Regions from separate parts of the Pseudomonas shirazica genome, predicted to be linked through region 1. Evidence: predicted binding sites of a transcription regulator. Region 1 holds the regulator's gene; each other region holds the start of a gene.
What was found. The regulator FliA, encoded in region 1, starts transcription of late flagellar genes. The targets are predictions, from matches to a motif close to CTAAAGTTTNNNNNNNNNNNGCCGNTAA.
Positions count from the first base shown of each region.

Region 2: IMX18_RS03045 (flagellar protein MotY) is a predicted target of FliA. The motif match lies at 4,602-4,629, and genes of this name have one in related genera.
Region 3: IMX18_RS13235 (methyl-accepting chemotaxis protein) is a predicted target of FliA. The motif match lies at 5,259-5,286, and genes of this name have one in related genera.

Region 1 is NZ_CP063456.1:1,143,713-1,154,013, forward strand. It holds gene flhA (flagellar biosynthesis protein FlhA) at 1-1,922, shown strand, start outside; gene flhF (flagellar biosynthesis GTPase FlhF) at 1,934-3,241, shown strand; gene fleN (flagellar synthesis regulator FleN) at 3,335-4,168, shown strand; gene fliA (RNA polymerase sigma factor FliA) at 4,165-4,905, shown strand; gene IMX18_RS05265 (chemotaxis response regulator CheY) at 5,009-5,383, shown strand; gene IMX18_RS05270 (protein phosphatase CheZ) at 5,404-6,192, shown strand; gene IMX18_RS05275 (chemotaxis protein CheA) at 6,205-8,445, shown strand; gene IMX18_RS05280 (protein-glutamate methylesterase/protein-glutamine glutaminase) at 8,492-9,631, shown strand; gene IMX18_RS05285 (flagellar motor protein) at 9,631-10,301, shown strand, end outside.
Region 2 is NZ_CP063456.1:665,969-676,269, forward strand. It holds gene IMX18_RS03010 (molybdopterin oxidoreductase family protein) at 1-453, shown strand, start outside; gene grxD (Grx4 family monothiol glutaredoxin) at 545-880, shown strand; gene bfr (bacterioferritin) at 938-1,411, opposite strand; gene IMX18_RS03025 (bacterioferritin-associated ferredoxin) at 1,613-1,831, opposite strand; gene IMX18_RS03030 (peroxiredoxin) at 2,056-2,658, shown strand; gene rnt (ribonuclease T) at 2,818-3,429, opposite strand; gene pyrC (dihydroorotase) at 3,489-4,535, opposite strand; gene IMX18_RS03045 (flagellar protein MotY) at 4,666-5,583, shown strand; gene IMX18_RS03050 (argininosuccinate synthase) at 5,740-6,957, shown strand; gene IMX18_RS03055 (hypothetical protein) at 7,016-7,498, opposite strand; gene IMX18_RS03060 (response regulator transcription factor) at 7,861-8,481, shown strand; gene IMX18_RS03065 (PA3496 family putative envelope integrity protein) at 8,525-8,701, opposite strand; gene nth (endonuclease III) at 8,806-9,444, opposite strand; gene IMX18_RS03075 (Rnf-Nqr domain containing protein) at 9,449-9,973, opposite strand; gene IMX18_RS03080 (RnfABCDGE type electron transport complex subunit G) at 9,966-10,301, opposite strand, start outside.
Region 3 is NZ_CP063456.1:2,893,941-2,904,241, reverse strand. It holds gene IMX18_RS13255 (NAD(P)H dependent flavin oxidoreductase family protein) at 1-1,427, opposite strand, end outside; gene pdxR (MocR-like pyridoxine biosynthesis transcription factor PdxR) at 1,506-3,053, shown strand; gene IMX18_RS13245 (DUF1835 domain-containing protein) at 3,262-4,506, opposite strand; gene IMX18_RS13240 (tetratricopeptide repeat protein) at 4,696-5,094, opposite strand; gene IMX18_RS13235 (methyl-accepting chemotaxis protein) at 5,346-6,971, shown strand; gene IMX18_RS13230 (hypothetical protein) at 7,432-7,752, opposite strand; gene IMX18_RS13225 (potassium transporter Kup) at 7,900-9,741, opposite strand; gene IMX18_RS13220 (MFS transporter) at 9,980-10,301, opposite strand, start outside.

The DNA of each region.
Region 1 (10,301 bases):
ACTTCGCCGCGTTCCCCACCATCCTGCTGGTGGCCACGCTGTTGCGCCTGGCCCTGAACGTGGCCTCCACCCGGGTTGTGATGCTGCATGGCCAGGAGGGGCACGGCGCCGCCGGCAAGGTGATCCAGGCCTTCGGCGAGGTGGTGATCGGCGGTAACTACGTGGTCGGTGCCGTGGTGTTCGCCATCCTCATGATCATCAACTTCGTGGTGGTGACCAAGGGTGCCGGGCGTATCTCGGAAGTGAGCGCGCGTTTCACCCTCGACGCCATGCCCGGCAAGCAGATGGCCATCGACGCCGACCTCAACGCCGGCCTGATCGACCAGGCCCAGGCCAAGCACCGTCGTGCCGAAGTGGCGCAGGAGGCGGAGTTCTACGGTTCGATGGACGGTGCCAGCAAGTTCGTCCGCGGTGACGCCATCGCCGGCCTGCTGATCCTGTTCATCAACCTGATCGGCGGCATGCTGATCGGCATGCTGCAGCACGGCATGAGCTTTGGCGATGCCGGCAAGGTGTACGCCTTGCTGACCATCGGTGACGGTTTGGTGGCGCAATTGCCATCACTGCTGCTGTCGACCGCTGCCGCGATCATGGTTACCCGCGCCTCGGGCTCCGAGGACATGGGCAAGCTGATCAACCGGCAGATGTTCGATTCGCCCAAGGCCCTGGCGGTGTCCGGCGCGCTGATGATCGTTATGGGCCTGGTGCCGGGCATGCCGCACGTGGCCTTCCTCAGCCTTGGCCTGCTGGCCGGGGGTGGCGCGTACCTGGTGTGGAAGAAACAGCAGAAGGCCAAAGCGCAGGCGCTGCAGGAAGCGCAGCGCCAGCAGGACCTGCTGCCATCGCCACAACGCGCGCTGGAAACCAAGGAGCTGGGCTGGGACGACGTCACACCGATCGACATGATTGGCCTGGAGGTCGGCTACCGGCTGATCCCGCTGGTCGATCGCAACCAGGGTGGCCAGTTGCTGGCGCGGATCAAGGGTGTGCGCAAGAAGCTGTCGCAAGACCTGGGCTTCCTCATGCCCACCGTGCACATCCGCGACAACCTTGACCTGCAGCCCAGCGCCTATCGCCTGACCCTGATGGGGGTGATCCTGGCCGAAGCCGAGATCTACCCGGATCGCGAACTGGCAATCAACCCGGGGCAGGTGTTCGGTACCCTCAACGGCATTGCCGCGCGTGACCCGGCGTTTGGCCTTGAAGCCGTGTGGATCGATGTCGGCCAGCGCTCCCAGGCGCAGTCGCTGGGCTACACCGTGGTCGACGCCAGTACCGTGGTGGCCACCCACCTGAACCAGATTCTGCAGAAGCACTGCCACGAGCTGATCGGCCATGAAGAGGTCCAGCAACTGCTGCAGGTGTTGGCCAAGGCATCGCCTAAACTTGCAGAAGAGCTGGTGCCGGGTGTCATTTCGTTGTCGGGCCTGCTCAAGGTGCTGCAGGCGCTGTTATCGGAACAGGTACCCGTACGCGATATCCGCAGTATCGCCGAGGCGATCGCGAACAACGCCGGCAAGAGTCAAGATACCGCCGCGCTGGTGGCGGCGGTGCGCGTCGGATTGTGTCGCGCCATCGTGCAAAGCATTGTCGGCGTTGAGTCGGAGCTGCCAGTGATTACCCTGGAGCCAAGGTTGGAACAGATTTTGCTCAATAGTCTGCAAAGGGCCGGGCAAGGTCAGGAAGACGGTGTTCTTCTGGAGCCGAGCATGGCCGAGAAGCTGCAGCGTTCGCTGATCGAGGCGGCCCAGCGCCAGGAAATGCAGGGCCAGCCGGCCATCCTCCTGGTCGCCGGCCCGATCCGCGCCATGCTGTCGCGTTTCGGCCGCCTGGCTGTACCGAATTTGCATGTTCTGGCGTATCAGGAAATACCGGACAACAAGCAAGTCACCATCATTGCCACCGTGGGCCCTAACGGCTGAGGTAGGGGATAATGCAAGTTAAGCGATTTTTCGCCGCCGATATGCGTCAGGCCATGAAACTGGTCCGTGATGAGCTGGGCGCCGATGCCGCCATCATCGGCAACCGTCGCATCGCCGGCGGTGTCGAGCTGACGGCCGCGCTGGACTACAAGCTGTCCGCCCTGGCCCCCCGTGTGCCCAACGCCGAACTGGAAGAAGAGCTGCGCAAGACCCATACGCGCATCGCCACTGCCCAGGCCGAGCTGGGCCACCGCCAGGATAGCAGCGACAACAACCGCCAATTGTTCGCCGGGCAGTCGCTGACCGCCGCCGAGCCGTTGATCGAACCGCATGTCGATGTTCCCGAGGCTGCTGCAGCGCCTGCGTCGGCGCCGGTCGACCCGCGCCTGTTCGATGCCATGCGCTCCGAGCTGTCGGGCCTGCGCGAGCTGCTGGAAGTGCAGCTCGGCTCGCTGGCCTGGAACCAGCTGCAAGGCAGCAAGCCGCAGCAGGCCACCGTCTGGCGCCGGCTGCAGCGTATCGGCCTGTCCGGGCCGATCGCCCGTGAGCTGCTGGACCTGACTGCCGAGATCGACGAGCCACGCCAGGCCTGGCGCATGTTGCTTGCGCATCTGGCGCGGATGATCGAAATCCCCGAGGTCGAGCCGATCGAAGAGGGTGGGGTGATTGCCATGGTCGGCCCGGCCGGCATGGGCAAGACCACCACCCTGGCCAAGCTGGCCGCCCGCTACGTGCTCAAGTACGGCGCGCAGAACCTGGCGCTGGTGAGCATGGACAGCTTCCGCATTGGCGCCCAGGAGCAGCTCAAGACCCTGGGCCGCATCCTCAACGTGCCGGTGACCTACGTCGACCCGGGCCAGTCGCTTGCTGCGGCGCTGGAGCCGCTGCTGCGCAAGCGCGTGGTGCTGATCGATACCGCCGGCCTGCAGGCCAGCGACCCGGCCCTGCGCATGCAACTGGATACCCTGGCCGGGCGTGGCATTGCCGCGAAGAACTACCTGGTGCTGGCCACCACCAGCCAGAAGCAGGTGCTGACCGCCGCCTACCACAGCTACAAGCGCTGCGGCCTGGCCGGTTGCATCCTGACCAAACTCGATGAAACGGCGAGCCTTGGCGATGTGCTGAGCCTTGCCATCAGTCATGAACTGCCAGTGGCCTACCTGACCGACGGGCCGCGCATTCCTGACGACCTGCACCTGCCTCGGGGGCACCAGTTGGTCTCCCGCGCGGTCAATGTGCAGCAGCAGGACGAGCCCAGCGAAGAGGCCATGGCCGATATGTTCGCTGATCTCTATCACAACCCACGGCGAGCGGGTTGATGATGAAATGTGTGCAAGGTAGCTATGCCAAGGGGTACGCAGAATTGCCCTACGTGTGGCCTGAGTCCCAGCGAGACAAGGTAAAGAACAGACATGGGTAGCATGCATCCCGTACAGGTGATCGCCGTGACCGGTGGCAAAGGTGGCGTCGGCAAGACTAACGTTTCAGTGAACCTGTCCCTGGCGCTGGCCGAGCTTGGCCGCAGGGTCATGCTGCTCGACGCCGACCTGGGCCTGGCCAATGTCGACGTGCTGCTGGGCCTTACCCCCAAGCGGACCCTGGCCGATGTCATCGAAGGGCGCTGCGAGCTGCGCGACGTGATGTTGCAGGGCCCCGGTGGTGTGCGCATCGTGCCGGCTGCCTCGGGCACGCAGAGCATGGTGCACCTGGCCCCGGCCCAGCATGCCGGGCTGATCCAGGCGTTCAGCGAAATCGGCGACAACCTCGACGTGCTGGTGATCGACACTGCGGCCGGTATCGGTGATTCGGTGGTCAGCTTCGTCCGCGCCGCCCAGGAAGTGCTGCTGGTGGTATGCGATGAACCCACCTCGATCACCGATGCCTACGCCCTGATCAAGCTGCTCAATCGCGACTACGGCATGAACCGTTTCCGCGTGCTGGCCAACATGGCGCAGAGCCCGCAGGAAGGCCGTAACCTGTTCGCCAAGCTGACCAAGGTCACCGACCGTTTCCTCGACGTTGCCCTGCAGTATGTGGGCGCTGTGCCGTATGACGAGTGTGTGCGCAAGGCGGTGCAGAAGCAGCGTGCCGTGTACGAAGCCTTCCCACGCTCCAAATGCGCGCTGGCCTTCAAGGCGATAGCCCAGAAGGTCGACAGCTGGCCGCTGCCGGCCAACCCGCGTGGCCATCTGGAGTTCTTTGTCGAGCGTCTGGTGCAACCCACCAGCGCGGGTCCAGTGCTATGAACGCCAGCGGTTTCAAGATGTACAGCCGAGCGTCGAAAGACGCCCAGTACGAGCTGATCGAACGCTACGCCCCGCTGGTCAAGCGCATCGCCTACCACCTGCTGGCGCGGCTGCCGGCCAACGTGCAGGTCGAGGACCTGATCCAGGCCGGCATGATCGGCCTGCTGGAAGTGGCCAACAAGTACGACGCCAGCAAGGGCGCCAGCTTTGAAACCTACGCCGGCATCCGCATCCGCGGGGCCATGCTGGACGAAGTGCGCAAGGGCGACTGGGCACCGCGTTCGGTGCACCGCAACACCCGCATGGTCAGCGACGCGATGCGTGCGGTTGAAGCCAGAACCGGCCGTGACGCTAAAGATCATGAAGTTGCTGCCGAACTCCAATTGAGTCTCGATGATTACTACGGGATCTTGAACGATACCCTGGGCAGCCGCCTGTTCAGCTTCGACGACCTGTTGCAGGACGGCGAGCACGAAGGGCTGCATGAGGATGGCGCCAGTGGCCAGGTAGAACCTGCGCGCGGCCTGGAGGACGAGCGCTTCCAGGCCGCCCTGACCGAGGCCATCTCCAACCTGCCGGAGCGTGAGCGCCTGGTGCTGGCGCTGTACTACGACGAAGAGCTGAACCTCAAGGAAATCGGTGAGGTGCTGGGGGTCAGCGAGTCGCGGGTCAGCCAGTTGCACAGCCAGTGTGCCGCGCGCCTGCGCAGCCGCCTGGGGGAATGGCGGGCGCGTTGAGCCCGCTGTCGTTGCAGTCGTTTTCTACGTTGTACCGAATTGTGAATGCGCGCTCGGGGCCGAGCGCGTTTGAGACTGCTTGGAGGTCTACTTGAACAAAGACATGAAAATCCTCATCGTTGACGACTTTTCGACGATGCGGCGGATCATCAAGAACCTGTTGCGTGACCTGGGCTTCACCAACACCGAAGAAGCCGATGACGGCACCACGGCGCTGCCGATGCTGGAGAACGGCCACTACGACTTCCTGGTGACCGACTGGAACATGCCTGGCATGTCCGGCATCGACCTGCTGCGCAAGGTGCGTGCCCACGATCGCCTGAAAACCATGCCGGTGCTGATGGTGACCGCCGAAGCCAAGCGCGACCAGATCATCGAAGCGGCCCAGGCCGGCGTCAATGGCTACGTGGTCAAGCCGTTCACCGCCCAGGTGCTCAAAGAAAAGATCGAGAAGATCTTCGAACGCGTCAACGGCTGAGTCACGTCAGGGGGCGCGCCATGGATTCATCACAAACGTCTTTGGGCGAGTTCGAATCGACCCTGAAGAAGCATGCCCAGGAGCTGGTCGAAAGCCTGGAGCGGGGCCGTTTCGGCGAGGCGGTGCAGCTGATTCACGAGCTGAACCAGACCCGCGACCGCGGCCTGTACCAGGAAGTCGGCAAGCTGACCCGCGAGCTGCACAGTGCCATTGTCAGTTTCCAGATCGACCCGACCATGCCGCAGGCCGAGGAGGTGTCGCAGATAACCGACGCCACCGAGCGCCTGTCGTACGTCGTCAGGCTCACCGAGGGCGCGGCCAATCGCACCATGGACCTGGTCGAGGAAAGCACCCCGGTGCTCAACGACCTGGCCAGCGAGGCCCAGGCACTGAGCACCGACTGGCAGCGTTTCATGCGCCGCGAAGTGGCTGCGCCGGAGTTCCGTGACCTGGTCAAGCGCGTCGACAGTTTCCTGACGCACAGCGCCGAAGGTAACCGCAAGGTCGCCGGCCACCTCAACGACATTCTGCTGGCCCAGGACTATCAGGACCTGACCGGCCAGGTGATCAAGCGCGTCACCACGTTGGTCACCGAGGTGGAAAGCAACCTGCTCAAACTGGTGCTGATGGCCAGCCAGGTCGACCGCTTTGCGGGCATCCAGCATGACCACGATCAACTGCGTGCAGAAAAAGATCGAGAAAAACATCCGACTCGGGGTGAAGGTCCGCAGATTCATGCCGATAAGCGTGAAGACGTCGTGTCCGGTCAGGACGATGTCGATGATCTGCTGTCCAGCCTGGGTTTTTAAGGAGCACGTTTGATGAGCTTCGGCGCCGATGAAGAAATCCTCCAGGATTTCCTGGTAGAAGCCGGCGAAATTCTTGAGCAACTGTCCGAGCAACTGGTCGAGCTGGAAAGCCGGCCCGACGATGCCGACCTGCTCAATGCGATCTTTCGCGGTTTCCACACTGTAAAAGGGGGCGCCGGCTTCCTTCAGCTGAACGAGCTGGTGGAGTGCTGCCATATCGCCGAGAACGTGTTCGACGTCCTGCGCAAAGGTGAGCGCCGGGTCGACGCGGAACTGATGGATGTGGTGCTCGAGGCACTGGACACGGTCAACAGCATGTTTGGCCAGGTGCGCGAGCGCGCCGAAGTGACCCCGGCTACCCCCGAGCTTTTGGCGGCGCTGTCGCGCCTGGCCGAGCCGGGGGGCGCCGTGGCCGTTGAAGCGCCTGCCGCCGCGGCACCGGCACCGGTTGCCGAAGCGCCTGCCGAGGAGCAGGACATCACCGACAGCGAGTTCGAACAGCTGCTCGATTCGCTCGATGCGGTCAAGGCGCAAGCTGCGGCCGACGAGCAGATGCAGGGCGAGACCGTGAGCGGTGAAGGTGACGAAATCACCGACGCCGAGTTCGAGTCGCTGCTCGACCAGTTGCACGGCAAAGGCCAGTTCAGCGCCGAAGTTGCCGCGCAGCCGGTTGCCGGCGCGCCGGAACCGGCCAGCGACGAAATTACCGACGCCGAATTCGAATCGCTGCTGGACCAGTTGCATGGCAAGGGCACCTTCCAGGCCGATGCCTTGCCCGCTGCCAAGGCGCTGGCGCCTGCTGCAACTGACACCAGTGCAGCCAGCGATGAAATCAGCGAGCACGAGTTCGAGGCGCTGCTGGACCAGTTGCACGGCAAAGGCAAGTTCGGCGGCGACGTGGCCGCCGTCGAAGCCCCGGCTGCAACCAAGGTGCAAGCGCCAGCTGCGGCCAAGGCCGACAGCCAGCCTGTGGCCAAGCCAGCAGCAGCTACTACTCCGGCACCGGCGCCGGCGCCTGCCAGCAAACCTGCCGCAGCACCCCGCGCCCCGGCCCCGGCCGCCGACAAGCATGGCGCCAGCGAAGCGGAAACCACCGTGCGGGTCGATACCGCGCGCCTGGACGAGATCATGAACATGGTCGGCGAGCTGGTGCTGGTGCGTAACCGTCTGGTGCGCCTGGGCCTTAACAGCGGTGACGAGGCCATGTCCAAGGCCGTGTCCAACCTCGACGTGGTTACCGCCGACCTGCAGACCGCGGTGATGAAAACCCGCATGCAGCCGATCAAGAAAGTCTTCGGCCGCTTCCCGCGCCTGGTGCGTGACCTGGCCCGCCAGCTCAAGAAAGAAATCAACCTGGAGCTGGTCGGCGAAGAGACCGACCTCGACAAGAACCTGGTCGAGGCCCTGGCCGACCCGTTGGTGCACCTGGTGCGCAACGCCGTCGACCATGGCGTGGAGATGCCCGAGGAGCGTGAAGCCTCCGGCAAGGCGCGTACCGGCCGCGTGGTGCTGTCGGCCGAGCAGGAAGGCGACCACATCCTGCTGTCGATCTCCGACGACGGCAAGGGCATGGACCCCAACATCCTGCGCGCCAAGGCCGTGGAAAAGGGCCTGATGGACAAGGATGCCGCCGATCGCCTGAGCGAGTCGGACTGCTACAACCTGATCTTCGCCCCAGGCTTCTCGACCAAGACCGAGATTTCCGACGTGTCCGGCCGCGGTGTGGGCATGGACGTGGTGAAGACCAAGATCTCCCAGCTCAACGGCTCGATCAACATCTTCTCGGCCAAGGGCCAGGGTTCGAAGATCGTCATCAAGGTGCCGCTGACCCTGGCGATCATGCCCACCTTGATGGTGATGCTGGGCAACCAGGCGTTTGCCTTCCCGCTGGTCAACGTCAACGAGATCTTCCACCTCGACCTGTCGCGCACCAACGTGGTCGACGGCCAGGAAGTGGTGATCGTACGCGACAAGGCGCTGCCGTTGTTCTACCTCAAGCGCTGGCTGGTCCAGGGCCAGGTGCACGAAGAGCAGCACGAGGGCCACGTGGTGATCCTGTCGGTCGGCACCCAGCGCATCGGCTTTGTCGTCGATCAACTGGTTGGCCAGGAAGAAGTGGTAATCAAGCCGCTGGGCAAGATGCTGCAGGGCACCCCGGGCATGTCCGGGGCCACCATCACCGGCGACGGTCGCATCGCGTTGATTCTCGACGTCCCGAGCATGCTCAAGCGTTACGCCGCGCGGCGTATTTGATTTCGGTGGCGCACCCTGGCGGGTTGCGCCGCCTAATGGAGTGTTTATGGCAGTCAAGGTCCTGGTGGTGGATGATTCCGGTTTCTTCCGCCGCCGCGTCTCGGAAATCCTCTCGGCGGATCCGACGATCCAGGTAGTGGGTACCGCGACCAACGGCAAGGAAGCAATCGACCAGGCGCTGGCGCTGAAGCCCGATGTCATCACCATGGACTACGAAATGCCCATGATGGACGGCATCACCGCGGTGCGGCACATCATGCAGCGCTGCCCGACGCCGGTGTTGATGTTCTCGTCGCTGACCCATGAAGGCGCCCGTGTCACCCTCGATGCGCTGGATGCCGGTGCGGTGGATTACCTGCCGAAGAACTTCGAGGACATCTCGCGCAACCCCGACAAGGTCAAGCAACTGCTGTGCGAGAAGGTGCATACCATTTCCCGCAGCAACCGCCGTTTTGGCAGCTACGCCAGCCATGCGCCGGTTGCCGCACCCGTACCCGCGCCGGCAGGCAGCGGTCACGCTGCTGCCAGCAGTTTCGCCAGCCCGGCAGCGGTGCGCACGCCTGCGCCTGCCCGTGCAGCGGCCCCGGCAGCGGCGCCAGCGCATTCGCCGGCACCCAAGCGCAAGCCATACAAACTGGTGGCCATCGGTACCTCCACGGGCGGCCCGGTCGCCCTGCAGCGGGTGCTGACCCAGCTGCCGGCCAACTTCCCGGCGCCGATCGTACTGATCCAGCACATGCCGGCGGCATTCACCAAGGCCTTTGCCGAGCGCCTGGACAAGCTGTGCCGCATCAGCGTCAAGGAAGCCGAGGACGGCGACATGCTGCGCCCGGGCCTGGCCCTGCTGGCCCCAGGTGGCAAGCAGATGATGATCGACGGCCGTGGCACAGTGAAGATCCTGCCCGGTGACGAGCGCCTGAACTACAAGCCGTGCGTGGACATCACCTTCGGCTCGGCGGCCAAGTCGTATGGCGACAAGGTGCTGTCGGTGGTGCTTACCGGCATGGGCGCCGATGGTCGTGAAGGGGCGCGCCTGCTCAAGCAGGGCGGCAGCACGGTCTGGGCCCAGGATGAAGCCAGCTGCGTGATCTATGGCATGCCCATGGCTATCGTCAAGGCCAACCTGGCCGACGCGGTGTACAGCCTGGACGAAATCGGCAAGCACCTGGTGGAGGCGTGCGTCTGATGGACGTGCTCAGCCTGATCGGCCTGATCCTCGCGTTTGTCGCCATCGTCGGTGGCAACTTCCTCGAAGGCGGCCATGTCGGCGCCCTGGTCAATGGCCCGGCGGCACTGATCGTGCTGGGCGGCACCCTGGCGGCGGCCTTGCTGCAGTCGCCGCTGTCGTCGTTCAAGCGTGCCTTGCAGATTTTGCGCTGGATCCTGTTTCCGCCACGGGTCGACCTGGCGGGCGGGGTAGACCGCGTCGTCAACTGGAGCCTGACCGCGCGCAAGGAAGGCCTGCTGGGCCTGGAAGGGGTGGCCGACAGCGAGCCAGACCCTTATGCGCGCAAGGGCCTGCAACTGCTGGTGGATGGTGCCGAGCCGGAGGCCATCCGCAGCATCCTCGAAGTCGACTTCCTGACCCAGGAAAGCCGTGATATCCAGGCCGCCAAGGTGTTCGAGAGCATGGGCGGCTACGCGCCGACCATCGGCATCATCGGTGCGGTGATGGGCCTGATTCACGTGATGGGCAACCTGGCCGACCCGTCGCAGTTGGGCAACGGCATTGCCGTGGCCTTCGTCGCGACCATCTACGGGGTGGCCAGCGCCAACCTGGTGCTGCTGCCGGTCGCCAACAAGCTCAAGGCCATCGTCATGCGCCAGTCGCGCTACCGCGAGATGCTGCTAGAGGG
Region 2 (10,301 bases), 480 kb from region 1:
GCGGCGCCCCAGGTGCTGCTGGATGACTTGGGGCGACTGGCGCAACAGGCCCCTCCGGTGCCGGGCGAACTGCTGCTGATCGGCCGTCGCCATGTTCGCAGCAACAATTCATGGATGCACAACTTTCATCGACTGGTGAAAGGCAAACCGCGCCATCAGTTGTTGATGCATCCGCAGGACCTGCAGCATCGTCAGTTGCAGGACGGCCAGCGAGTTCGTATCCGCTCGCGTACCGGGGATCTTGAAGTCGAGGTTCAGGCCTGCGAGGACATGATGCCCGGTGTAGTCAGCCTGCCCCATGGCTTCGGTCACTCTCGTCAAGGCGTGCACATGCAGATCGCCAAGGCGCAACCTGGGGTGAGTGCCAACGACCTCACCGATGAGCGCCTGCGTGATCAGGTTTCCGGCAACGCCGCCCTCAATGGCGTACCCGTGCAGGTAGAGGCCGCGTAAGGAATGGTAAGGCCGAGCATGCTGCTCGGCTTTCCGTTACAATGCGTCACCGTGCCGACGACCGCGTCGGAAAGTTCAGCCGAGGTGCTACATGGATATCATCGAAACGATCAAAGAGCAGATTGCCAACAACACCATTCTGCTTTACATGAAAGGCTCGCCGAATGCCCCGCAGTGTGGCTTCTCTGCGCGTGCATCGCAGGCCGTGATGGGTTGTGGCGAGAAGTTCGCCTACGTCGACATCCTGCAGAACCCGGAAATCCGTGCGAACCTGCCAAAATACGCCAACTGGCCGACCTTCCCGCAGCTGTGGGTAGCCGGTGAACTGGTCGGCGGCAGCGACATCATGCTGGAAATGTTCGAGAAGGGTGAGCTGCAGACCCTGATCAAGGAAGCGGCTGCCAAGGCCAAGGCTTCCGAGGCCTGAATTTCCGGCAAGCATGAAAAAACCCGCTGATCGCGGGTTTTTTCATGGGGCGAATATTTATTCTTCGCCCATCTGCGACTGCAGGTAGTTCTCGATACCAATCTTGTCGATCAGCCCCAGCTGGGTTTCCAGCCAGTCGATGTGCTCTTCCTCGGACTCGAGGATATCTTCGAGCATGTCACGCGAGCCAAAGTCGCCAGCGGTTTCGCAATGGGCGATGGCCGCTTTCAGGTCGACCAGGCCTTTCTGTTCGATCTTCAGGTCGCATTCGAGCATCTCTTTGGTGTGCTCGCCAATCAGCAGCTTGCCCAGGTCCTGGACGTTGGGGATGCCTTCGAGGAAGAGAATACGCTTGATCAGTTTGTCAGCGTGCTTCATCTCGTCGATGGATTCCTTGTACTCGTGCTTGCCGAGTTTGTTCAGGCCCCAATCTTCGTACATGCGTGCGTGCAGGAAGTACTGGTTGATCGCGACCAGCTCGTTTCCGAGGATCTTGTTGAGATGCTGGATGACGCTTACGTCGCCTTTCATGTCGGGTTCCTGCCCTGTAGAAGTGTGCCAATACAGTGAAGTTTGAGCCCGATACTTAGGTGTGTCAAACCTAAGTTCTTGAATAATAAGTGAAAATTAATGGAAATAAGAATGTTTGTGAACCGCGTTGGAGCGCTAACTTATTGAATTGCGGGCATAAAAAAACCGGACGCAAGGTCCGGTTCTTCGAATTCTTTGTTATCAGGCTGCGGTAAATTCCACGGGGTAGGGCAGGGCTGCCTGGCTGACCTGAAGCTCGGTCAGGGTCTCGCGGACCACCTGCTTGGCAACGCAGGCACATTTGCCGCACTGGCTGGCGACGTTTGTGGCGGCTCGCACTTCCTTGTAGCTGCAGCATCCTTCATAGATCGCATCGCGGATCTGTCCGTCGGTAACGCCGACACAAAGACACACATACATAAAGGCTGACCATCGTTGGTGGGCTCGATGGAGTGGAGCTTAATGTTAATGAGAATGCTTGTCAAAGGGGTTTCTGAAAGGGCCGTGCTTGAGCGACCGGCGGTTGCTTCGTCGTTGGAGTCGGCCTGTCACCAGAAGCCGTGTATGATGGACGGCCTTTGTTGGATGTCGGGCAAGCCCGTCTGGCCCGGCAAACGGTTTTTCACCCTCATCAGGAGATTACAATGAGCGTACTCGTTGGTAAGAAAGCCCCCGATTTCACCGTTCCGGCCGTGCTGGGCAACGGCGAGATCGTCGACAGCTTCAACCTGGCTTCGGCCATCAAGGGCAAGTACGGCCTGGTGTTCTTCTACCCGCTGGACTTCACCTTCGTCTGCCCGTCCGAGCTGATCGCCCTGGACAACCGCATCCCTGACTTCCAGGCGCGCAACGTGGAAGTGATCGGCGTGTCGATCGACTCGCACTTCACCCACAACGCCTGGCGTAACACCCCGGTCAACAACGGTGGTATCGGCCAGGTCAAGTACACCCTGGCTGCCGACATGACCCACGAAATCTGCAAGGCCTACGACGTCGAGTCCGAAGGCGGCGTAGCCTTCCGTGGCGCCTTCCTGATCGACACCAACGGTGTTGTTCGTTCGCAGATCGTCAACGACCTGCCACTGGGCCGCAACATGGACGAGCTGCTGCGCCTGGTCGACGCCCTGCAGTTCCACGAAGAGCACGGCGAAGTCTGCCCTGCCAACTGGAAAAAAGGCGACAAAGGCATGAACGCTTCGCCGGAAGGCGTTGCTGCCTACCTGAGCGAGAACGCTGGCAAGCTGTAATTGCCGCGTGCATGAAAAAACCGGCCCTTGTGGCCGGTTTTTTTGTGCCGTCCTGTGCCGGCCTTTTCGCGGGCTTGCCCGCTCCCACAGGAATAGCACAATGGCTGAGGCCACTGCAGTACCGGTGGGAGCGGGAATGCGCGCGAACGCTTTTGCAGATCAATCGTTGAAATCGCGCCAGCCGCCCATCTCTTTCCAGCGGTTGACGATGCCGCAGAACAGCTCGGCCGTCTTCTCGGTGTCATAGCGCGCCGAGTGCGCCTCACGTCCGTCGAAGTCGATGTCGGCGCTCTGGCAGGCCCGCGCCAGTACGGTCTGGCCATAAGCCAGGCCCGCCAGGGTAGCGGTGTCGAAGCTGGAGAACGGGTGGAACGGGTTGCGCTTCAGGTCATTGCGCGTCACCGCCGCATTGAGGAAGCCCAGGTCAAAGCTGCTGTTGTGGCCGACCAGGATCGCCCGCTTGCAACCATTGGCCTTGAGCGCCTTGCGTACGCCACGGAAGATGTCGGTCAGCGCACTTTCTTCGCTGACTGCCATACGCAGCGGGTGGTCCAGCTTGATCCCGGTGAATTCCAGCGCGGCCGCCTCGATGTTGGCGCCCTCGAATGGCTCCACGCGGTGGAAGTAGGTGTGCTCGGGGAACAGGAAGCCCTTTTCGTCCATGCCGATGGTGACTGCGGCAATTTCCAGCAGGGCATCGGTAGCGCTGTTGAAGCCGCCGGTTTCAACGTCTACCACTACCGGCAGATAGCCGCGGAAACGCTCGGCCATCGGATGGCGCGAGCCGCTGCTGCCTTGGGTGTCGAGGTCGTCTTCGTAGAGGTCTTCGCTCACGCGTTTTCCTCCAGCAGGCGCCAGCGCAGTTTTTCGCCGGCGCGCAGCGGGACTACGGTCTGCTCGCCAAACGGCAGGCTATCCGGGGCGGTCCATTCTTCGCGGACCAGGGTAATGGTGTCGGTGTTTGCCGGCAGGCCGTAGAACGCCGGGCCGTGCAGGCTGGCAAAGCCTTCCAGCTTGTCCAGCGCGTTACGCTGCTCGAACGCTTCGGCGTACATCTCGATGGCTGCGTAGGCGGTGTAGCAACCGGCGCAACCGCAGGCGGCTTCCTTGGCGTGTCGGGCGTGTGGGGCCGAGTCGGTACCCAGGAAGAACTTCGGGTTGCCGCTGGTGGCCGCATCCAGCAACGCCACCTGATGGGTGTTGCGCTTGAGGATCGGCAGGCAGTAGAAGTGCGGGCGAATGCCGCCAACCAGCATGTGGTTGCGGTTGTACAGCAGGTGCTGCGCGGTGATGGTCGCGCCGACGTTGGCCGGGGCCTCGGTGACGAACTGCGCGGCATCGCTGGTGGTGATGTGCTCGAACACCACCTTCAGTGTCGGGAAGCGCTCGACCACACGGCGCATATGCTCGTCGATGAAGCGCTTCTCGCGGTCGAACACGTCGATCTCGCTACGGGTCACTTCGCCATGCACCAGTAGCGGCATGCCAACTTCCGCCAGCGCCTCGATGGCCGGGAAGATGTTGTCGATGCTGGTCACGCCCGAGTCTGAATTGGTGGTGGCGCCAGCAGGGTACAGCTTGGCGGCATACACGAAACCGCTGGCCTTGGCCGCGCGGATGTCCTCGGGGCTGGTGCGGTCGGTGAGGTACAACACCATCAGCGGCTCGAAGCGGCTGCCAGCCGGGCGGGCGGCCAGGATGCGCTCACGGTAGGCGCCGGCCTCTACGGCATTGCGTACCGGCGGAACCAGGTTGGGCATGATGATGGCACGGGCGAAAGTACGCGCCACATCGCCAACGGTGTGGGGCAGGACGGCACCATCGCGCAGATGGATGTGCCAGTCGTCGGGACGCAGGAGGGTCAGGCGATCGGACATTGGGGATTCCAGGCGGGTCGAACTCAAGCCCCAATGCTACCGGAAAACCCTGGGTGGAGCACGGCTATCAAGTTTTCCGCCAGGCGTCCGATAGCCTGCAGGTAAGCCGTCAGAATTTGTGGAGCCGCCCGTGCGCCAGCGTTACCTAGCCCTGTTGACCCTGTTCGCCAGCCTGCCGGCCGGTGCGCTGACCTTCCAGACGCGCATGGAAAACATTGCCTGGAAGGTCGAGGGTGACCAGTTCGAATGCCGGCTGATCCAGCCGATCGACGGTTTCGGCAGTGGCGAGTTCGTGCGCCGCGCGGGCGAGCAACCGGTGTTCCAGTTGCGCTCGGACAGCAACGTACTGGGGGCGGGCACGGCCACATTGCTGGCAGCTGCTGCGCCGTGGCAGCCTGGGCGCAGCGACATCAATCTGGGCAGCGTGCGCATGGCCCGTACCGGGGTGTTGTTCAGTTCTTCCCAGGGCCAGGCCAGTCGCCTGATCAACGGCCTGCTCGATGGGCGCAGCACGGTGGTACGCAATTATGCCGGCGAGGCGGGCAGGCCGATGGAAGTGCGTGTGCTGCCGGTCAGCTTCGCCAAGGCCTACAACGACTATCAGGCCTGTGCCGGCAAGCTGCTGCCGATGAACTACGATCAGGTGCGTCAGACCCAGGTGGGCTTCCCCGGGGGAGGCTTCGAGCTGGATGGCGCGGCCAAGGCACGGCTGGACGTGATCCTCGACTACATCAAGGCTGACCCGACAGTTAACCATGTAGAGCTCAACGGCCACTCCGACAACAGTGGCAATCGCCTGACCAATCGCGACATGTCGCGCCGCCGGGCACTGGCGGTAGCCGACTACCTCAAGGCCCATGGCGTTCCGGAAGAGCAGATTACCGTGCGTTTCCATGGCGAGCGTTATCCATTGGCGAAGAACACCAATGCTGCCAACCGGGCGCGTAATCGTCGGGTGAATATCGAACTGGATCGGGTTGCGGTAATCGAGAAGCCGGTTGAGAAGCCTGTCGAAAAGGCCCCTGAGCCAACACCTGCCAAGTCCTGAAGGCTGCTCCCACACGGCATTTCATAATTTCCGACGGTAAGTCGCCCTTCCGAAACTTCTTGTCGCTTTGTCGTCAGAAGCTGTCGCCCCACTGTAAATTTATCCGTAACGTCGTTAGAATCGATCCCTTTCCGTACAACCCCGTGGAGTGATGGCATGGCGGACGTAAAAAAGGTCGTACTGGCGTATTCCGGCGGCCTTGATACTTCGGTGATTCTCAAGTGGCTGCAGGATACCTACAACTGCGAAGTGGTGACCTTCACCGCTGACCTGGGGCAGGGCGAAGAGGTCGAGCCGGCTCGTGCCAAGGCCCAGGCAATGGGCGTTAAAGAGATCTACATCGACGACCTGCGCGAAGAATTCGTGCGTGATTTCGTGTTCCCGATGTTCCGCGCCAACACCGTCTACGAGGGCGAGTACCTGCTGGGTACTTCCATCGCCCGTCCGCTGATCGCCAAGCGCCTGATCGAAATTGCCAACGAAACCGGCGCCGACGCCATTTCCCACGGCGCCACCGGCAAAGGCAACGACCAGGTGCGTTTCGAACTGGGTGCCTACGCGCTGAAGCCAGGCGTCAAGGTAATCGCCCCATGGCGTGAGTGGGACCTGCTGTCCCGCGAGAAGCTGATGGACTACGCCGAGAAGCACGGCATCCCGATCGAGCGCCACGGCAAGAAGAAGTCGCCGTACTCGATGGACGCCAACCTGCTGCACATCTCCTACGAAGGCGGTGTCCTGGAAGATACCTGGACCGAGCACGAAGAAGACATGTGGCGCTGGAGTGTCTCGCCTGAGAACGCCCCGGATCAGGCTACCTACATCGAGCTGACCTACCGCAACGGTGACATCGTTGCCATCGACGGTGTCGAGAAGACTCCGGCCACCGTCCTGGCCGACCTGAACCGTATCGGTGGTGCCAATGGCATCGGCCGTCTGGATATCGTCGAGAACCGTTACGTCGGCATGAAGTCGCGCGGTTGCTACGAGACCCCTGGTGGCACCATCATGCTCAAGGCCCACCGTGCCATCGAGTCGATCACCCTGGACCGCGAAGTCGCTCACCTGAAGGATGAGCTGATGCCGAAGTACGCCAGCCTGATCTACACCGGCTACTGGTGGAGCCCGGAGCGTCTGATGCTGCAACAGATGATCGACGCTTCGCAGGTCAACGTGAACGGCGTGGTACGCCTGAAGCTGTACAAGGGCAACGTCACCGTTGTCGGCCGCAAGTCGGACGACTCGCTGTTCGACGCCAACATCGCTACCTTCGAGGAAGATGGCGGCGCCTACAACCAGGCGGATGCAGCTGGCTTCATCAAGCTCAACGCCCTGCGTATGCGCATTGCTGCCAACAAGGGCCGCTCGCTGCTCTGATTACCGTCATGTGCGGCAAGAACCCCGGCTCAGGCCGGGGTTTTTTTTGTCCGTGGAATCAATGGCCGTCGTTCGCCACCTGTTCATCAAGCGCGCTGATCGATAGTTGCGCGCACTGGCGTCTGTCCAGGTTGCAAAAGCGCCAGGTGCGAGATTGCTGAGGCGGTTGGGCGAGGGCGGACAGCAATTGCTGCTCCATCATGCGATAGGCATCGGGGCCGGAAAACATGAACGTGACAGGCTCGCCCTGCAGCGCTTCGCCGGTACTACCGGGCATTGCATGCTTGGACACATCACTCGGTGTCGATGTGTTGTCGTTTGTCGTCCTGTTTGGCGACGGGTCGTAGAACGACTTGTAATTGAAGTTGAGCGTGAGGAAGAACAGTGCCGTCAGGAAGAATGGGAAGCCCACCAGAAACCAAGTATAGAGCTTTTGACTGGACTCGCTGAGAAACGGCAATGTGGCAAGGGCGGAGGCTTCGATAATCCCTGCGAAGATGGCAATGATCGTCAGCGGGGCGACAGGTTGTACTTGGTGCATATGGGTCGTCTCCAGCGATTTTGCATATCTTTGCCTTACCGCGCTGCTCAACTAAAGACTGGATTGTTTCCCGTGAGAATAATCGCTCGAAATCCTGGTGATGTTGCCTGTTCAGGTATTTGAATTGAACATTTCCCGAGGTATCGGCCGGTTTTCAACTGGTGCACTTTTACAGGCCGGTGATACCGTTCATTCGGTAACAGGGAATTTGATTGTTACAAGTACATCAGTTGAGTGTAGGAAATTTCTGTAAGTGTTGTAGGTTCCATCTGTTCATATATTTCGCCGGTAAATCACCGCGCCAGCAGGCGCTCTGTAGGTTATCTTGGCGGGCCAAAGCAAAAGCAATGAATGGATATCGCATGAATAAAGTGCTTATCGTGGATGATCATCCGGTCATACGCCTGGCCGTACGCATGCTGATGGAGCGGCATGGGTATGACGTCGTGGCGGAAACCGACAACGGAGTGGCTGCGCTGCAACTGACACGGCAACACCTGCCGGATATCGTGGTGCTCGATATCGGCATCCCCAAGCTGGATGGCCTGGAAGTAATCACCCGCATGACGGCCTTCAGCCCGGGCAGCAAGGTGCTGGTGCTGACATCGCAGGCCCCCGGCAACTTCTCGATGCGCTGCATGCAGGCGGGGGCGGCGGGGTATGTGTGCAAGCAGCAGGAACTCACCGAACTGCTGAGCGCCATCAAGGCCGTACTGTCGGGCTACAGCTACTTCCCCAACCAGGCCCTGCACGTATCACGTGGAAGGGGGGGGAGCGAGACGGATATGGTCAACCGCCTCTCGGCAAGGGAGATGACCGTGTTGCAGCAGCTGGCGCGAGGGCGTTCCAACAAGGAAATTGCCGACAGCATGTTCCTCAGCAACAAGACGGTCAGTACCTACAAGTCGCGCCTGTTGCTCAAGCTCAATGCACGGTCGCTGGTCGACTTGATCGAGCTGGCGCAACGGCAAGGGTTAAGCTGATCACCAAGGCCGTAAAGCCTCCAGCCAGGAGGCTTTGCCAAGGTTACAGATCGTAGTCGAAGTCGGCCAACTGCTTCTGCAGGCGCCTTTCCTCCAGCATATTGTCGATGGTGCGGCGCTTGCTCAGGTTGGTCTTTGCGGTTTCCACCTGGGGTTCCGCTTCGTCATCTGCGGCAACAAAATCATCTTCGATCGACAGGTCGTCTTTATCGCTACTCATGAGTCGCTCCAAGCCAAGGGGCCATTGGCCGTCCTTATAACCAGAAAGCAGACGCTGGTAAAAAAGATTTTTTCAATCGCAGTGGGTGGTTTCGAGCTATCGACTCAATCGTCGGAGGTCTTGTGCTTGTACTCGCACAAGTCTTCAATCCGGCAACTGCCGCAGCGTGGCTTGCGTGCCTGGCACACATAGCGCCCGTGCAGGATCAGCCAGTGGTGGGCGTCGAGCAGGTAATCCTTTGGCACGAACTTGATCAGCTTTTTCTCCACTTCCAGCACCGTCTTGCCTGGCGCAATGCCCGTACGGTTGCTGACCCGGAAGATATGGGTATCCACGGCCATGGTCGGCTGGCGGAACGCTGTGTTGAGCACTACGTTGGCGGTCTTGCGGCCAACGCCGGGTAGCGCCTCCAGGGCTTCGCGTGTCTGCGGGACCTGGCTGTCATGGCGTTCGATCAGCAGCCGGCAGGCTTCGATAACGTTTTTCGCCTTGCTGTTGTACAAGCCAATGGTCTTGATGTACTCACTCAGGCCTTCGACGCCCAGCGCATAGATGGCCTCGGGGGTGTTGGCGACCGGGAACAGGCGTGCGGTAGCCTTGTTGACGCCGACATCGGTGGATTGCGCAGACAGTGTCACGGCGACCAGCAACTCGAACGGGGTGGTGTACGCCAGTTCGGTCTTCGGGTCGGGGTTGTCTTCGTGCAGCCTGCGAAAGATCTCCAGGCGTTTGGCGGCATTCATGAAATCAGAGCTTTCCTTGATGACGTGATTGGGCAGGGCCCGGACGCAGACGATTGTACAAGGCCAACAGCAGTCCGAGCAGTAGCAAGGCGCCCGGGGCCAGGCTGGCCAGGTGCAGGCCGATACCGTCGGCCAGCCATTGGCGGCTGGCACCAAGCAGCAGGCATGTGGCAAACAACGCGCAAAGGTGGCCGGCGAGCAGGCGCCAGCGCCCTTGATCGGGCAGCAGGTAGTCAATGGCCAGGCATTGCAGGCACAGCAGTGCGGGATAGTGGCCGAGGGCGAGTGCCAGTGGCAGCAGCCAGGCACGCAGTGCCAGTTGCAAGCAACTGGCCAGGGCCGCCAGAACCAGCAGGCTGGCCAGTACATAGGTCCAGGTGGCGGACCGTCGGCGCAGGGGTGCCATTGATAGCTGGTGAAGGCTGCTCAGCAGCACTGCGCACACGCCTATGGTGGCGCCTTCGCTCAGTGTTCGGGTGGCGCCCAGCAGAGGCACCAGGCTTGCGCCGAGCAGGTAGAGCCTATTCATGCGTGGCGCCCTCCAGCAATACGCTGCGCTGCTCATCGAAGTAGCTCAGCGCTTCCTGTAGCGCGACGATCACTGCACGTGAGGTCACGGTTGCGCCGGCCAACTGGTCAAAGTCGCCCTGGTCGCGCTTCAGCGCCCAGTGGTCGCCCAGCTGACGGTTGGCAAATTGCCCCAGCCAGTTCAGCTGCGCATCACCCAGGCGTGCACCCAGCCCAGGGCTTTCCTGGTGCTCGACCACCTGGCTGCCGATCAGTCGGCCGTCCGCTGCGATGGCCACGCTCAGCACGATAGGCCCGGCATAGCCCTGGGCCTTTGTGACCAGTATGAC
Region 3 (10,301 bases), 1.8 Mb from region 1:
GTCAGGCCACGGCCCCAGGCCTGGCGGGTTTCGTCGAACACCTCATGCAGTGCCTTGACGCAGGCGTGGTGCAGCTCGTGCTGGCCGAACACGAAGGTGTCGCCATAGTCGCCCTCATAGCCATCCCATACCGGGCCGACGTCGACCACGACGATATCCGTAGTACGTAATACACGTTGCAGATCAATGCCTTGGCGCGGCGTGCGCACGGTGTCGTCGCCAAAGCGGATGTAGGTCGGGTGCCAGGTGTGCGATGCACCCATCGCCTGCAAGGTTTGCGCGGCCATCTCCAGCGCCTGGGCAGTGGTCATGCCGACTTTCAGCTGGTTCGCTATCGCAGCAACGGCCCGCACCGACTGCTCGCGGGCAGCGAGCATGCCGTCCAGCGAGTAGCGTGGGCCGACTTTTTCAAGCTCCGGGTGCAACGGGCTGGCTGTTGAAGCCTCTGGCGCCAGTGTGCCGCTGGCAACGAAAGCCTCCGCGACAAAACGATGGGCCTGCAGGCCTGCCGCGAGGCACTGCTCGCGAACCTGGCTGATCATCGCCGCATTGCCGCAGGCATAGACCTGGGTGTCGGCCCAGCGATGGGCCTGGGCCAGCGCTACCTGCTGCACCCGCGCCTGGTCCGATAGCACCGGGTACCAGCGAAAGTGAGCGTGTGCACGGCTGGCCTGATCGAGAAACTCACGGTCATAGAAGTCGGCGTCCGATCTGCCGCCCCAGTACAACGTGACCTCGGCATCACCTGCCAGGGCGGTCAGCAGCAATGGCTTGATGCCGGCGTAACCTGTGCCAGTGGCGAACAGCACCAGGGGCCGCTGGTCCTCGTGCTGCCAGGTGCAGGCACCCACCGGCCCTTCCAGCTTCAAGGTGTCACCTGCTTGCAGGGTTGGCAGCAGGCGTTCGGTAAACAGGCCGCCGCTTACCTTGCGGATGTGAAACACCAGTTTCCCCTGGTCCCGGTCGGGCAGGTTGGCGATGGAAAAACAGCGGCTATCGCCGTTGGCGAGCCGAATGCGTACGTACTGGCCAGCCCGTACCGCCAACGGCTGTGCAGGCTGCAGCACCAGTTCGATGATATCGGCGCTCAGTTCGCGTTTACCATGTACCTGCGCGTGGATTTCCAGTGTCTGGGTTTCCAGGGACCAGCCGGGGATTTCCAGGCGCATGTCGCTGCAGGCGTGGCTCTGGCACAGCAACATTTCGTCGTCGGCCAGGGGGTAGCAGGGCGCCGGCATGTCTGCCGTCCGCTGCTTGTCCCGATACTGCCCCGACACCACCTTGACCTTGCACGACCCGCAGGCGCCGCGGCGGCATGAGAAGGGCACCGGCAGGCCGCTGGCGAGCATGGCATCGAGCAGCAGCTCCTGGCTGGCGTCGAAGGTTTTGCCCGAGGGCGACAATTCAATGACGTGGCGGTTCTGCATGGGCATCTCGGGGCAAGTGGAGGTTCGATTGTTGCTATAGTCCAGGACCAGTAGAACCTCCAGTTTCGGTTAATTCACATGGTCCAGCTTCGCAAATGGCAGCCGCTGCTCAAGCTCGACGGGGCGCAGCCGCAGGCTTCGTACAGGCAGATCGTCGAGGGCCTGGTAGCCGCGATCTCCGAGGGCCGCCTGCGCCCCGGTACGCCGTTGCCCGGCACGCGGGAAATGGCGCAACTGCTGAACGTCAATCGCAAGACGGTGATCCTCGCCTACGAGGAAGCCGAGACCAAAGGCTGGCTGGAAAGCGTGCAGCGCCGTGGCACCTTCGTCAGTCGGCAGCTGGCGGCTGGCACCCTGGCCGAGCCCGATGCAGCGCAGCCTTTTGCCCTGGTGCTACAGGAGGAGCCTGCCGTTGCCTACTTCGCGGCCAACGAACAGGCTGCCGCGCAGCAGGATCGGCCGGGTGCGCTGTTCTTTGACAACGGCGCCTGTGACCACCGCCTGCTGCCGCAGACCGTTCTGCACCGCTATTACCGTAATGCCTTGCGCAACAGCTTTGCCGCCAACACCGTGCGCCATGGCAGCGCGTGCAGCAGCCACTCCCTGCGCAGCGCCTTGGCCGACATGCTGCGGCACAATCGCAGCCTGAACGTTGGCGCCGAGCATATCTGCCTGACCCAGGGCGTGCAGATGTCGCTGTACCTGGTGGCTAGCGTGCTGCTCAAGCCTGGTGACGTTGTGCTGGTCGAACGCCTGAGCTATCCGCCCGCGTGGGAGATCTTCCGCCAGCTGGGCGCCCGGCTGGTCACCGTGGACCTGGATGAGGAGGGCTGTCGGGTCGAGCAGATCGATGCACTGTGCCGGCTGCACCAGGTACGCATGCTGTACATCACACCCCATCACCAGTTCCCGACCACGGTCAGCCTGCCTGCCGGGCGCCGGCAGCAGTTGCTGGAACTGGCGCGGCAGCACGACTTCTGCGTGGTCGAGGAAGACTACGACCATGAATACCACTTTGCCGGGAGGCCTTACCTGCCGCTGGCCAGCGACCGTCAGCAGCGGCACGTGATCTACATTGGCTCATTGTCCAAGTCCCTGGGCAGTACGTTCCGTTGCAGTTTCATCGTGGCGCCGGCGGAGGTGGCTGCGGCGCTCGAACGCAGGGCGACGCTGACCCTGGGGCAGGGTGATGCGGTGATGCAGCAGATGCTGGCGGACTTGATCAATGATGGCGAACTGAAGAAGCACTTGCGTCGGGTCACCCGGGAGTATCGCCGACGTCGAGAGACCCTGTTGGTTTGCTTGCGCGATGCCTTTGGCGAGCAGGTAACCGTGCGCGAGCCGGAAGGTGGGCTGGCGCTGTGGGTGAGGTTTGCTGACGAGATCAATGTGGATCAGTTGGTTGGCAAGGCGTTGGAGTTGGACCTGGTGGTACGCAGTGGCCGGCAGTTTTCGCCGTTTGGTCATGCGGAAAATGCCTTGCGCCTCGGGTTTGCCTCGCTGGACATGGATGAAATCCGGCTGGCTACACAACGTTTGGCGCAGGCGGCGAAGGCGATTGCAACATCGGTCCAGCGCAATCCCTGTGGGCGATCACCCAGCCCTTTGGGCTGCGCTGTCGAGTAGAGAACTGAATTCGCAAGCGGTCCGCGTACCCTGTGGGAGCGGCTTTAGCCGCGAAGATCCCAACGCGGTGCATGGCACCGGCTGCGCCGGTGTTCGCGGCTAAAGCCGCTCCCACAGGGGCCCTGCTAATGCAATGAGTTATGGGTAGTTCCATGAGAGCTGACTTGCCGGTGCCATCCACCGCGTTACCTGATCAAGCTTGAGCGGGCTATTTGCGCTGCCACACTCCGCCTTGTTCGCTGACCACCCAGGGCTTGTCCGCGGCATCGATAACCACTCCACCCACCCAGCGCTGCGCAGGGTTGTGGTCAAGCCAATGCGCCTGCCCCGCCAGCACCTGCTCGGCAAGTGCGGTCAGCCGCAACGGCCGTTGCGCCCAAGACTCGCCCGGGCCTTCCAGCAGCAGCGGGTGCGGTGCATGGATCAGGGGCTGCAGCAAAACATGGAACATCATGTCACCCAGGTAAGGCAGCGGTTCATCCTGCATCATCAACTGGGCAAACACACGTCCGGCCGGCAGCTCGCCGCGTGAGGCCAGAATGCGCAACAGCAGGCGTTCGGTGAGGCTCAAGCCGTCGTTCGCCCCCGGCAGTTCCTGAAGTTGCCGCGCAAGGGCCCGGCCCAGCAACGGCAAGGCCGTATGCTGGAGGCCCGCCAGGGCAGCCCAGGCCCTTGGGTCAGGCGCGGTATAGGCTGCCCATGTCTGGCGGGCCAGGGCCAGCACGTCCTCACCCAGCGCGCGACGTTGTGGCCATAGCCAGGCGAGCAAGTCCGGGGCCAGCTGGCCGATACCGATGAAGCGCTCGACGCCAGGTACCTGGGTGATTTCGATCAGCTCCAAGCGGCGCGGCAGGCTGGGCAGGCTGGCGAGTACGCGGATCAGGAACAGCTGGTCGTAAGCGTCACCCTCGCACCACAGCACGATCTTGCTGTCGCTGTTCAAGCCGGCCAGGGCGGTGCGCTGTGCCGCTTGGCGTTGCTCAACGTCCTGGATGCTCAGGTTGAACGCCTGCTGTATGTAAGCGGCCCGAACCTGCCAATACTGCTCCTCGGGCAGTGCGCAGACCGGCCCCATGACCATGGGGTCCTCGAACATCTGGAAGGCACCGGCAAAACCGGCCGTGCGCAAGCTGTGGGCGATGTCGTTGCCGCAGCGCCAATGCTGCACGGCTGCCTCGTCATCGGCGGTGAAGCCAGGGTGGCGTGCCGCAAAAGCGACGGCATCGGCATGGGCCTTGAGCTTGGGCCAACTGGCAAAACCGGCCTCGCGGGCCACCAGCCATTGGGTATCGGCAAGCCGGTAGTCAGGGCCAGGCAGGCCGAGTGCGCGTAGCTGCTCGCGGGTGTCGTCGGCCTTGTGGTTTTTCAGGGCGGTGAGCAAGCGTTTGGCGCGTTTGCGCAAGGCGGGCAGGTCGAGCAGGCCGTGGTGGCGGGATGCATTGATGGCGGGCATGCCAACTCCTTTGGGGCTCGGTCCGCCGACAAGCCGGGAGCTGGTATGGGAATGTGATGATGCTTGGCTCGGGAAACCCCTTGGCGCGGACCGCAGGCGCAGCCAGCGCCCTGGCGCCGACTTTACCGGGTAATGCGCGTGGGTGCAAAGAAGGTCGATGGTGGCCTGACGCGCAGCGTCCGATCGCCGTCAGTGCGCAGCCGTCGGCAGAATGCCCGAGCCCTGGGCCTTGTGCGCGGCTTCTATCAGCTGCAGGTTGCGGCTGCGCAGGGCGTGATTGTTGCCAACACGCAGGTTGGAGCGAAGCGCCAGGGTTTCGGCCTGTTCATACTGCCCTTGCTGAAGGCGCAAAACGCCAAGGTAGTGCAGCGTTGCCGGGTTGTTCGGTTGAATGTGCAGCGCACGCTCCAGGGTGGCCGCCGCCTGGTCCAGCTGGCCGTCGGCATACTGTTGCGAGGCGGTTTCGATCAGCACCGTCGAGGCATTGTTGCTGCGCGTGGGCGCGTAGCGTTCGCCGGCCAGTGCGCCCTGTGCCGTGATTGCGCTGAACAACAGGAGCAGGGCTGACAGAACAGGTGTGCTGGGCATCGGCGGAAGACTCGGCAGGGGGGGCGGGCCAGGTTGGAGGGCGAGCGGATGCTATCGACCGAATTGGAGCGTTGAAGTTCCCGCCTGGGCGGCTTGTTGCCCGTCGCCCGGTCTGTGCCTCGACAACATCTGTTCGGTTACCGCCCATAACCGTACTCCGGCGCCTCAAGCCTGGGGCAGTACCTCCGATAGCAGCACACCCACCGTCGAATCATCGACCAGAAGTGGTGCCAACAAGGAGTACTGCCCCCATGCTTGCCAACCTGAAGATCCGCACCGGAATGTTCTGGGTGCTGTCGCTGTTCAGCGTGACCCTGCTGTTTTCCACCGTCAGTGCCTGGCGGGCGGCGGTGGGCAGCGACCAGCAGATCACCGAACTGGACCAGACCGCGCACCAGTCGGACCGGTTGAACAATGCGTTGCTGATGGCGATTCGCGCCAGTGCCAATGTGTCCTCGGGCTTCATCGAGCAGCTGGGTGGTCATGAGGAAAGCGCCAACAAGCGCATGGCGCTGTCGGTCGAGCTGAACGACAAGAGCCAGAAGCTGGTGGACGAGTTTGTCGAAAACGCCCGCGAGCCTGCGCTGCACGCACTGGCAACGGCACTGCAGGCCACCTACGGCGAGTATTCCAAGGCGGTCGCCGGGCAGCGTGAGGCAACCCGTCAACGTTCACTCGAGCAGTATTTCAAGGTCAACACCGACGCCGGCAACGCCATGGGCCGGCTGCAGGCGCTGCGCCAGCAACTGGTCGGCGCATTGAGTGAGCGCGGTCAGCAGATCATGCTGGAATCCGACCGGCGCCTGGCGCGCGCCCAACTGCTGAGCCTGGGGCTGCTAGGCGTGACGTTGGTGTTGGCGGTGCTGTGCTGGGCCTTTATTGCCCAGCGCGTGCTGCACCCGCTGCGCGAAGCTGGCCGGCACTTCCAGCGCATTGCCGGCGGCGACCTGAGCGTGCCGGTGCAGGGGCAGGGCAGTAACGAGATCGGCCAGCTGTTCCATGAACTTGAGCGCATGCAGCAGAGCCAGCGCGACACTCTGGGGCAGATCAGCAACTGTGCCAGGCAGCTGGACGCAGCCGCCACGGCGCTGAATACGGTCACCGAGGAAAGCGCCAACAACCTGCGCCAGCAGGGCCTGGAGCTGGAGCAGGCCGCTACCGCCGTTACCGAAATGACCACGGCTGTCGAGGAGGTTGCGCGCAATGCCATCACCACCTCGCAGACCACCAGCGAATCCAACCAGCTGGCGGCGCAAAGCCGCCGGCAAGTCAACGACAACATCGACGGCACCGAGGCCATGACTCGGGAGATCCAGGCCAGCAGCGCACACCTGGAGCAACTGGTCGGGCAGGTGCGGGACATCAGCAAGGTGCTGGAAGTGATTCGCTCGGTGTCCGAGCAAACCAACCTGCTGGCGCTCAATGCCGCCATCGAGGCCGCCCGTGCGGGCGAGGCCGGGCGCGGCTTTGCGGTGGTGGCTGATGAAGTGCGTACGCTGGCTTACCGCACGCAGCAGTCGACCCAGGAAATCGAGCAGATGATCGGGCGCGTGCAGGCGGGTACCGAAGCGGCCATGACCTCGATGCAGGCCAGTACCAGTCGTGCCCAGTCGACGCTGGACGTGACACTGGCCTCGGGGCAGGTGCTTGAGGGTATCTACAGTGCGATCGGCGAGATCAACGAGCGTAACCTGGTGATTGCCAGTGCAGCCGAAGAGCAGGCCCAGGTGGCGCGAGAGGTGGACCGCAACCTGCTGAACATTCGCGAGCTGTCGACATCCTCGGCAGCAGGGGCGCAGCAGACCAGTGAGGCGAGCAAGGCGTTGTCGGGGTTGGTGGGGGAGATGGCGGCGTTGGTGGCGCGGTTCAGGGTTTGAGGTCTGGCGGGCACCAGACTGTGGCAGTGGGCGCGCCCGCGAACACCGGCGTAGCCGGTGCCTTCCACCGCGTCGCCTGCTTCGCGGGTAAACCCGCACACAGGGGCACCACCAGCTGAAGGAATGCGCCATACCTGTGGGAGCGGGCGCGCCCGCGAACACCGGCGCAGCCGGTGCCATCCACGGCGTCGCCTGCTTCGCGGGCATGCCCGCTCCCACAGGGACCCCACCAGCTGAAGGAATGCGCCATACCTGTGGGAGCGTGCGCGCCCGCGAACACCGGCGCAGCCGGTGCCATCCACGGCGTCGCCTGCTTCGCGGGTATGCCCGCTCCCACAGGGACCCCACCAGCTGAAGGAATGCGCCGTACCTGTAGGAGCGGGTTTACCCGCGAACACCGGCGCAGCCGGTGCCATCAACCGCATCGCCCGGTTCGAGCGCACGCCATGTGTGCTTTCAGTTATCGATCGTGCTTCGAAGAGGAGCGCCCGGCCTTGTTGTGTTCCTTGGAATGGGCAATGCCGGACCGGGTAGTGCCACGGCCGTTGTCATCATTGCGCAGGCTTCCATAGTGATTGCCGCTCTCGCCATGGTTGCGGGTGGCCTTGCCTGCATGATCACTCTCGTAGCCGGCGCCATTACCGTTGAACCCACCTTTGCCACCGCCATTGCCATTACCTTTGGCATATGCGGAACCAATCGGCGAGACATCGGCAGGCAACAATGCAGTTGCGCCGAGCGCCAGGGCACAGGTAAAGACGGCTACCAGGGTTTTTTTCATGTTTGTTCGCCTCCAAAAGGCGCAGGGGAGGAAATTTGAGTGCGGATACGACATAAGGTTGCCCTTTAAGTTCCGCAGTGCGCAGCCTTTCGACGAAGCGGCTGCCAGGCCCTTTCAGTACCTGGCAGCCTCAAGCTTCATGACTGCTCAGATCTCGACCTGGGTGCCAAGCTCGATCACCCGGTTCAGCGGCAGCTTGAAGTACTTCAGGTTGCTGTTGGCATTCTTCAGCAGGAAGGCAAAAAGGTGCTCACGCCAGCGGGCCATGCCCATCTGCCTGCCTGCAATGACCGTCTCCCGGCTGAGGAAATAAGTGGTGCGCATGGGGCCGAACTCAAGGTCCGCACGCTGACAGCGGCTTAACGCCAACGGCACGTCGGGCTCCTCCATGAAGCCGAAATGCAGGCTCACGCGGAAGAAACCGTCACCAAACTCCTCGACCTCAAAGCGCTTGCCAGCGTTGACCCGTGGCTCGTCCTCGAACACGACGGTCAACAGCACCACCTGTTCATGCAGTACCTGGTTATGCAGCAGGTTGTGCAGCAAGGCGTGAGGCACCGCCTCGGGCCTGGCGGACAGGAATACGGCAGTACCGCCCACGCGGTGAGGCGGCTGGGCCTTGAGGCTGGTAATGAACAGGTCCAGCGGCAGCGAACTTTCGTCCAGCCGCTCGACGATCATCCGTCGCCCGCGCTTCCAGGTAGTCATCAGGGTGAACAGTGCAAGGCCGGCAATCACCGGAAATGCACCGCCCTGGAGGATCTTCGGCGCATTGGCGGCGAAATACAGGCTGTCGACCAGCAGGAATGCCAGCAGCATCGGCACCGCCAGCCAGCGTGGTGCCTTCCACAGCAACAGCACCACTGCCGAAGCCAGCAGTGTGGTGATCAGCATGGTCCCGGTCACGGCTACGCCATAGGCTGCCGCAAGTGCCCCGGACGACTCGAAGCCGACCACCAGCAGCACCACGCCAACCATCAGTGCCCAGTTCACCATGCCGATGTAGATCTGCCCCTGTTCCTCGCTGGAGGTGTGCTGGATGAACATGCGCGGTACGTAACCCAGCTGGATGGCCTGGCGCGTCAGCGAGAACGCACCGGAAATCACGGCCTGGGACGCGATGATGGTGGCCAGCGTGGCCAGCCCGACCATGGGCAGCAGGGCCCATTCGGGCGCCAGCAGGTAAAACGGGTTGCGCACTGCCTGCGGGTCGCCGAGGATCAGCGCGCCCTGGCCGAAGTAGTTCAGTACCAGGCCGGGCAGCACCAGCAGGAACCAGGCCCGGGCGATGGGTTTGCGGCCGAAGTGCCCCATATCGGCGTAGAGCGCTTCGGCGCCGGTCAGCGCCAGCACCACTGCGCCCAGGATCGCAACCCCCATGCCCGGGTGCAGCACGAAGAACTTCACCGCCCAGAGCGGGTTGAGTGCCTGCAGCACCTCCGGGCGCTGGACGATGCCGTGCAGGCCCAGTGCACCCAGCACGACGAACCACAGCACCATGATCGGCCCGAAGAGGATGCCGATGCGCGCGGTGCCATGCTTCTGGATCAGGAACAGGGCCACCAGCACCACCACCGACAGTGGCACGACCCAATGCTCGATACCGTCGAAGGCCAGTTGCAGGCCCTCGACGGCCGATAGAACGGAAATCGCCGGCGTGATCATGCTGTCGCCGTAGAACAGCGCGGCGCCGAACAAGCCGAGCAGCACCAGTATCCTGCCCAGGCGCTGGTAGGGCGCCGCCGCCCGATGCGCCAGGGCGGTCAGGGCCATGATGCCACCTTCGCCCTGGTTGTCGGCACGCAGGATGAACAGTACGTACTTGAGCGATACCACCCAGAGCAACGACCAGAACACCAGCGACAGCACTCCGAGTACGCCAGCGGTGTTGGCCTGTACGCCATAGTGCCCGGCGAACACCTCCTTGAGGGTGTACAGCGGGCTGGTGCCGATGTCGCCATACACCACGCCGACAGCGGCGACGAGCATGCCGACAGGGTTGGACTTGGCGGGAAGGGATTGATTTGCGATAACGGTGGACTGGCTCACGAAAGGTTTCTCTGGACTGGCGGGTATAAATGCATGCCATCCCTGAGCATCGCGCGCCCAGTATTCCTTCTGTCTGCCGGCTCAGTCGTAAAAAGAGCGTAAAAAATCAGCCAGCGCCCCAATACCTGTCAGTCAAGCAATTCGGGGCCGCTTTGCGGCCCGGCCGGCGATGGTTTGGTCAGCCAGGTTGCGCCGCCAGGCTGTTGCTGACGTTACGCCCCAGCACCAGCACCGTAGCGAAACCGCAACCCACCAGGGCCGTGGCCAGGCTCAGCAACACCGAGCTGCCCAGCTGGTCGACGATCCGACCGCCGAAGAACGAGCCCAGTGCAATGATCACCTGGAACATGGCAACGAACAGCGGCATACCACGTTCGACATCCTTGGGCGCGACGACGAACATCCAGATACTGGCGCAGGCCGGGAACGCGCCGAAGGCGAAGCCCCACAACCCGATCAGCATCGCGGCACCGGTCATGCCGGTGGCGAAGTGAGGGAAC